DNA from 2 places in the Scandinavium tedordense genome. Region 1 is predicted to be linked to the other one. Evidence: predicted binding sites of a transcription regulator. Region 1 holds the regulator's gene; the other holds the start of a gene.

What was found. Region 1 encodes PurR, which represses purine synthesis genes. Its sites were predicted from a motif close to CANGCAAACGTTTGCNTG; they were not measured.
Region 2: the regulator PurR is predicted to act here: its motif matches at 2,858-2,875, upstream of tusA (sulfurtransferase TusA).

What each region holds. Positions count from the first base shown of each region.
Region 1 is NZ_JALIGG010000056.1:74,086-78,308, forward strand. Features, by position in the region: gene sodB (superoxide dismutase [Fe]) at 1-152, shown strand, start outside; gene MUU46_RS13510 (MFS transporter) at 193-1,359, opposite strand; gene cydH (cytochrome bd-I oxidase subunit CydH) at 1,531-1,620, opposite strand; gene purR (HTH-type transcriptional repressor PurR) at 1,913-2,938, shown strand; gene punR (DNA-binding transcriptional activator PunR) at 2,957-3,868, opposite strand; gene punC (purine nucleoside transporter PunC) at 3,976-4,223, shown strand, end outside.
Region 2 is NZ_JALIGG010000055.1:295,517-299,739, forward strand. Features, by position in the region: gene MUU46_RS12330 (AI-2E family transporter) at 165-1,214, opposite strand; gene MUU46_RS12335 (DcrB family lipoprotein) at 1,454-2,011, opposite strand; gene MUU46_RS12340 (7-cyano-7-deazaguanine/7-aminomethyl-7-deazaguanine transporter) at 2,085-2,750, opposite strand; gene tusA (sulfurtransferase TusA) at 2,937-3,182, shown strand; gene MUU46_RS12350 (TRAP transporter substrate-binding protein) at 3,356-4,223, shown strand, end outside.

The sequences.
Region 1 (4,223 bases):
CCCCGTTAACGACTGACGCCAAACCGCTGCTGACCGTGGATGTGTGGGAACATGCCTACTACATTGACTACCGTAACGCCCGCCCGAACTATCTCGAGCATTTCTGGGCGCTGGTAAACTGGGAATTTGTCGCGAAGAACCTGGCGGCATAATCTATTGCCCGGCGAGAAACATCACCCGCCGGGCATATTATCAATGGCTGGAATACACTTCTTCTGGCTGACGACGCCCAGTCATCAGCACAACCAGTAACGCAACCCCAGCGATAATCGCACCCATTACTGGCACGAAGGTGTAACCCAGACCGCCGGAAATCACTGCCCCGCCCGCGGCCGCGCCCAGCGCATTACCCAGGTTGAACGCCCCAATATTGACCGATGACGACAGACCTGGTGCTTCATGTGCTACACGCATCACGCGCATTTGTAGCGGAGGAACTACCGCGAAGGTCGCCGCCCCCCAGATAACCATGCTCACCGCCGCACCGATTTCGTTTTGCGCAAGCCACGGGATGAACGCCATGATAATGATAAGTAGCGTCAGGAAACCTTTCAGCGTGGCAGTCACGGAGCGGTCAGCAAACTTGCCACCGAGATAGTTACCGATAGAGAAGCCGATGCCAATCAGTACCAGCATGGCGGTAACGAACAGCGGTGACGCATGCGTAATGGTATGCAGCACTGGCGAAATATAGGTGTAGAGCGTGAACATCGCCCCGGCCCCGAGCACGGTCGTCAACAGCGCCGTCAGCACCTGTGGGCGCATCAGAACCGACAGCTCTTTTTTTACGTCCGGGCGTTCACCGCTGCTGCCCTTCGGTAACGAGAACCACAGGCTGACCATCGCCACCAGGCCAAGTCCGGCCGTCGCAAGGAACGACATTCGCCAGCCGATGGTTTCACCAAGCCAAGTGGCCGCCGGAACGCCGCCGATATTGGCAATCGTCAGCCCCATAAACATGGTCGCCACCGCGCTGGCTTGCTTGTGCTTAGGCACTACGCTTGCAGCCACAACCGAGCCGAGGCCGAAGAAAGCGCCATGATTAAGACTGGTGATAATGCGCGACAACAGCAGCGTAGTGTAATCCGGCGCGATAGCCGACAGCACATTGCCGAGCGTGAAAATTGCCATCAGGAAAATAAGCGCATTACGGCGCGCGCGATGTGAAAGCAGCAGCGTCATCAGCGGGGCACCGACCATCACGCCAATGGCATAGGCGCTGATCAGCATTCCGGCCGCGGGAATCGACACGTCCACACCTTTGGCGATGACAGGCAGCAGGCCCATTGGCGAAAACTCAGTGGTACCTATGCCAAATGCCCCAACAGCCAGTGCCAGCAGGGGGAAATTGATTTTCATGTAACGACTCCGGTAAGCCATCTCATTGAGACAGTGCGAAAGCAGAAGCCAAAAGCATGACATCAATCACAAAAAAACAAAAGTAAACAAAATGGCAAAAGTTTTTTGCGAATTTGATAACAATCAGGAAGGAAAATGAGAAGGAGGAAGAGAGCTCTCCCTCCGGATAAATCAGTGCAGTACAGCAGTCAGCGCGGCAGCAACGATCAGCGCCAAAGCGATAACGGTGGTCATCAGAGAGAGCTTCAGGTCGGTACTCATCAATTTTTCTCCTTTTAATCCCCACAACAAAAGTGAGCTTGCTCATTTTTGCACAAATATACGCAAAAATCTTCCAGGTTTTAGGCTCATAGCGATTTTTCTCTTTCCCTTTGCCTCAGAATCAGACAAAATTCCACGCTAATTTAAAAGCGTACCAGCCATTGACCCCCTCCCGTCGTCCTGTCTGTCTCCCGGCGTACTGCAATTCAGTTGAATTGTGTTAAGGGTGTGTAAAGGCAAACGTTTTCGTGTCGGTAATCAGGCGTAAGGAAAGGGTCTGGAGTGAGAACGAATGGCAACTATTAAAGATGTAGCGAAACGCGCAAACGTTTCCACTACAACTGTATCACATGTAATTAACAAGACGCGTTTCGTGGCAGAAGATACCCGTAACGCGGTATGGGCGGCCATTAAAGAGCTGCACTACTCCCCAAGCGCCGTGGCACGCAGCCTGAAGGTGAATCACACCAAAACAATCGGCCTGCTGGCAACCAGCAGTGAAGCTGCCTATTTTGCTGAAATCATTGAAGCCGTTGAGAAAAACTGCTTCGAGAAAGGCTATACCCTGATCTTGGGTAATGCCTGGAACAACCTTGAAAAACAGCGCGCCTATCTTTCAATGATGGCGCAAAAGCGCGTCGATGGCCTACTGGTGATGTGTTCCGAATACCCGCAGTCGGTGCTCGAGATGCTGGAAGAGTACCGTCACATCCCGATGGTGGTGATGGACTGGGGCGAATCTAAAGCTGATTTTACCGACTCGGTGAATGATAACGCTTTCCAGGGGGGCTATATTGCCGGACGCTATCTGGTCGAACGCGGTCATCGTGAAATCGGCGTCATTCCTGGCCCGATGGAGCGTAACACCGGCGCCGGACGTCTGGCGGGCTTCATGAAAGCCATGGAAGAAGCGCAAATCAACGTGCCTGAAAACTGGATTGTTCAGGGTGATTTTGAGCCGGAATCCGGCTATCGCGCCATGCAGCAAATTCTTGCACAACAGCCACGCCCAACCGCCGTGTTCTGCGGCGGTGACATTATGGCGATGGGTGCGTTGTGTGCCGCAGACGAAATGGGTCTGCGTGTTCCACAGGATATTTCAGTCATTGGTTACGATAACGTGCGCAACGCGCGCTTCTTTACCCCTGCCCTGACCACTATCCACCAGCCTAAGGATTCGCTGGGTGAAGCGGCCTTCGATATGCTGCTGGATCGCATCGTCAATAAGCGTGAAGAGTCGCAGTCTATTGAAGTGCATCCTCGCCTGATCGAGCGCCGCTCGGTGGCCGACGGCCCATTCCGCGACTACCGCCGTTAATGACCTCTCAGGAGCCGGTTATTCCGGCTCCTGTAACCACTCTTTATTCAACGTTTCACTGTCCCCCAAATACTCCAGCAGCCAGCTCAGCGCCGGTGACATGTCATTTTGTTGCCAGGTCAGGCAGCACGCTGCATCAGGGAACGGATTTTCCAGCTCCAGCGCCACCCATTCACCACTGTCGATATACGGACGGGCAAAATGCGTGGGCACCATTCCGGCACACAGACCAGCGGAAAGACAGGTCGCGGAAGATTCCCAGTCCGGCACCACAATCCGTTTTTGATTATCCAGCAACCAGGTGATACGTTTCGGCAGCGATCGCGAGGTATCTTCCCGTACCAGCGCCGGCCAGTTGCGCAACACATCATCGCTGAGCGGGCCGGGCATCTGCGCCAGCGGATGTTGACTCGACACCACGCAGTTCCAGCTCAGCATCCCCATATCACGAAATGCGTAACGCCCACCGACCGGGATCGCCTGTGTGGCGCCAATCGCCAGCTCTACACGCCCGTCGGATAACGCATCCCACACGCCGTTGAATACTTCCTGGAAAACGCACAGTTCGACATCCTTAAAGTGGCGATAGAAATCGACAATCATCTGCCGGGTACGTTCCGGGCGCACAATATTATCCACCGCGATGGCCAAATTGCCACGCCAGCCGTTGGCAATTTGCTGACACTGCTGGCGGGTGATCTGCATTTTTTTGATAACAGAGCGACCCTCTTTCAAAAACCAGGCACCTGCGGGGGTTAATTCTACGTCGCGATGGCGTCGTTCAAACAGCGGTACCGCCAGCCATTCTTCCAGCTGACGTACGGTATAGCTGATCGCAGAAGGCACACGGTGCAACTCCTGCGCGGCTGCGCTGAAGCTCCCGTTACGCGCTACGGCGTCCACGACTTCTAGAGAATATTCTGACCACATAGGCTGCCTGCAAAAAATTTGAACTCACCAGACAAATATTAGCGTTTCACAAGAGAAGTTGCACTCCCTACACTCTGCTGCCATCGACACCTGCAACGAGAAAGAAAATGAATAAGCAACCTGGGAAAGGATTTTTGTGCTGGCTGGCTGGCCTGAGCGTACTCGGTTTTCTGGCAACCGATATGTATCTGCCCGCATTTGCCGCCATTCAAACTGATTTACAAACCCCTGCTGCTGCCGTCAGCGCCAGCCTGAGCCTGTTCCTGGCCGGTTTTGCCCTCGCACAGCTGATGTGGGGTCCGCTGTCTGACCGTTACGGTCGTAAACCTATTCTGCTGACCGGCTTGGCGATATT
Region 2 (4,223 bases), on a different contig from region 1:
TAATATTTCGACAATTGGATTTTAATTATTAGAAAATTGTAGTTAGGGAGTTATTCATTTCTGTGCGAAGAAAAAGTCAGAACAAAATGTCCGGCGGCGCAATGCCTGCACGGGCCTACGGGATAGGTAGGTCCGTGCAAACGCAGCGCCGTCGGGCAATGCCATTAACCAGGCAATCGGCTCTTCGGACGCCCAGGGCCCAACAAAATCGCCAGCTTGCTGCCGCCTTTAGTGGTTTCCATCCAGATTTTACACACACTGGTGAGCGGTACTGAGAGCAGCATCCCGACCGGGCCGAGCAGCCAGCCCCAGATCAATAATGATAAGAACACCACAAGCGTCGACATGCCCAGACGATGGCCCATCATTCGCGGTTCGACCATATTTCCCAGCACCATATGTACCGCGAGGAACAGCCCGCCGACTAGCATTCCTTCATACCAGCCGTTAAACAGGAACGCCTGAATCATCGGCGGAATGGCTGAAATCACCGACCCAATGTTGGGGACGTAGTTCAACAAGAACGCCAGTACGCCCCACATCAGCGCGAACTGCACGCCGAGCAGCAGCAAACCGAGCCAGACAATCACCCCGGTCCACAGGCTGATCAGTGTTTTCAGCGCCAGATAGTGGGACACCCCTTTCAGGGCGCGGTGCAGCCCGGCGATATGGATTTGCGGATTCACGAGGGCGAAACGCAGTTTGTATGGGACGTGGCGCACTTCGAATAGCATAAACACCACCGTCATCATCAGTAGCACGATGCTCGCCATGGCCCCGGAAAATTGGGTCATCATGGTGGTCGCGAAGGCGACCATTTTGTCGGAATCAACGCGTTGCAGCATACGCTCTGGCGACATGTGCATGTGTAAAAATGGCATTGAGTCTTGTAAGGCAAGCAGCTTGTGGGTCAGTTCTTTGTTGTATTTCGGCAGCATGGCGACAAATTCACTGGTGGATGCCGCCAAAACGGCGACCAGCGCGGTGAGTACGCACAGCATTGCAAAGACCACAATCGCGATGGACAGCGGTCGTGATACGCCGCGACGGATAAACCAGGTCACCAGTGGATTGAGAACGATGGCGAAAAACAGGGCCAGTAAAAGTTGGACAATAATGTCGGCGGCGGCGTGGATCCCAGCCAGGATGACAACCAACGACGCCAGTTTGAGAAGTATGTGTAAACCCGCTTTATCAGCGGCAAGTGTGGTCATGACAATTTCCTTATGAGCTATCGCCATTAAGTGTAGTGCGTCCCGCTGGGCTGACTATCGGAAAGAAGGATGGTTTTCTCCCGCGCCCCTTTGTGGAGAGGGCAGGGTGAGGGGAATATTGCCCTTCGCTATTGCCTGACGACGCTTGGTTTGCGCATGCCTACTTAACGCGAGGGTTAACGCGAACCAAAAAAAGCCCCCGGTCGCGAAACCGAGGGCCGTATCGTCAGCAGGATAACTTAGTTGATGACGATGGTATTGATGATGTTCTCTGCGGTGCTCTGCGCTTTCTGCTGATCGTCAGCAGGCAGCGTGATTTGCAGGGTCAGCAGTTTGCCGTCCACTTTGCCCAGTACCACGGAAGAGTACGCGGTCTGGCCTTTGGCAGAGATAATGCTGTCGAGCTGCTGAAGGGTCTGGCCTTTCAGCTCGATGGATTTGTTGGTCACAACCTGCAGCTGCGGATCGCGGCTACGCTGCTGCGCTTCCAGACGGGCAGCCAGTGCGCTCAAGTCTTCGTTGGAGTTGTCGCCGACAATCACGATAACCGCTTTCTGGCCCGTTGCGTCGGAGTAAACGTGCATGTTGTTAGCCTGAGTGCCCAGCTTGCCGCTCTGATCGGTCATATCGGCCGGCAGGGAGAAGCTGAGTTTGCCATCCAGCAGTTTTACAGGCTGTGCAGCGGCGTTGCTTTCGGCAGCTGCTCCCTGAACTGGGGCTTTGCTGTCGCTGTTGTCACAGGCGGAAAGGCCCATTACCAGCAGGCCAATACCGACGTATTTAACCAAATTGCGCATTGACATCTTCCTTTTGATAAACGGCCATTAATGGCACATCAGCTTATCTTATCACAACCCAAAGCATGAACCTTTAACCCGCTTGAAAAGCTGGGCTTTCAGATTTATCTGCCAGTTTTTTCAACAACATATTCAACACCACGCCGTACATCGGCAGGAAGAATACCAAACTGATAAGCACTTTGAAGGTGTAATCAACCAGCGCGATTTCGACCCAATGGGAAGCCATGAACGGATCGGGGCTGCGCCAGAAGGCGATGAAGAAGAACGCGAGGGTATCGCTGACGTTACCGAATAGCGTGGAGGCGGTTGGCGCCATCCACCAACGGTGATTCTGTCGCAGACGGTTGAAGACGTGAACGTCAAGAATCTGCCCTAGCGCGTAAGCCATAAAGCTTGCGGCGGCGATACGAGCAACAAACAGGTTAAAGCTGGTAAGTGCGGCAAAACCCTGCCATTCGCCCATATAAAACAGTGACGAAATAACGTAGGAAATCAGCAGCGCAGGAGCCATTACCGCAAAGATAATCTTACGGGCAAGCGGCGCGCCAAAGATACGCACGGTCAGGTCGGTGGCGAGGAAAATAAATGGAAAGCTAAACGCGCCCCAGGTGGTATGAAAACCAAAAATGGAGACCGGCAGCTGCACCAGATAGTTACTGGAGGTGATTACCAGTAGATGAAAAAGCGAAAGCCAAAACAACGCTTTTACGCGCTGTGCTTGAGAGAACTGCATCATGTTGTAGCCTTTTTAGTGGTTGGGGTGAGGGAACCCAATGTGTATCTTGAAACGCTAAAAACCGCCGCATGATACTGCGTTATGTGCGCTTTGCAACGGCTAATTTTCGCGCAATCGTTAACCTGCCTTGCGTCACAAATAACTGGCGGTAAACTAGGGCGGTTTTTTTGACTGACTGAGTGAACCATGAGCGATATTTTTTCTGCTGCTGACCACACCCTCGATGCTCAGGGCCTGCGCTGCCCCGAACCGGTAATGATGGTACGCAAAACCGTGCGCACCATGCCCGTCGGCGAAACATTGCTGATTGTAGCGGATGACCCAGCGACGACCCGTGATATTCCTGGCTTCTGCCGCTTTATGGATCATGAGCTGATTGCTCAACAGACCGAAAGTCTGCCTTATCGCTATCTCATCCGTAAAAACCATTAATTCTCTAAGGGCAGAAAATGTGATCTGCCCTGAAATATCGTTACCAAACCTTTAAACCATCGTTTCATAATTATGGCTTTTGTGAGGCGTCTCACCGTCGTTTTTCCAGTACCAGGCTAATTTTTAAACGCAAAACTAAAACAACGTTTTATTAAATATCCTGGAGCCGACCGATGAAAATGACTGTAAGGCCATTTGTGGCCGCTTTATGCTTTTCCACCGCAGCACTCTGTTTTACTCCTTCGGTTTTAGCGCAAACCATTCGCGCCGCCGATGTCCATCCTGAAGGTTACCCGAACGTGGTGGCGGTTCAGCATATGGGCGAAAAACTCAAACAGCAAACTAACGGCGACCTGGAGATTAAAGTCTTCCCGGGCGGCGTGCTGGGCGATGAAAAGCAAATGATTGAGCAGGCGCAAATGGGGGCCATCGACATCATCCGCGTATCGATGGCGCCAGTGGCGGCTATTCTGCCGGACATCGAAGTGTTCACCCTACCGTACGTCTTCCGCGATGAAGATCATATGCACAAGGTGATCGACGGCGATATCGGCAAACAAATTGGCGAGAAGCTCACCAACAATCCGAAATCCAAACTGGTGTTCCTCGGCTGGATGGATTCCGGCACCCGTAACTTGATTACCAAACAGCCGGTCACCAAACCAGAAGATTTGAAAGGGATGAAAATCCGCGTTCAGGGCAGTCCGGTGGCGATTGATACCTTGAAAGACATGGGCGCTAACGCTGTCGCGATGGGCGTGAGCGAGGTTTACAGCGGTATGCAGACTGGCGTTATCGACGGTGCCGAAAATAATCCCCCAACCTTTATCGCCCACAACTACATGCTTGTAGCGAAGCATTACACCCTCAGTGGCCACTTCATTACCCCGGAAATGCTGCTTTATTCCAAAGTGAAATGGGACAAACTCAACGCCGATCAGCAGCAAAAAATCCTGACACTGGCCCGCGAAGCCCAGATGGAACAGCGCGAGCTGTGGAACGCCTACAACAAACAGGCGCTGGAAAAAATGAAAGCGGGTG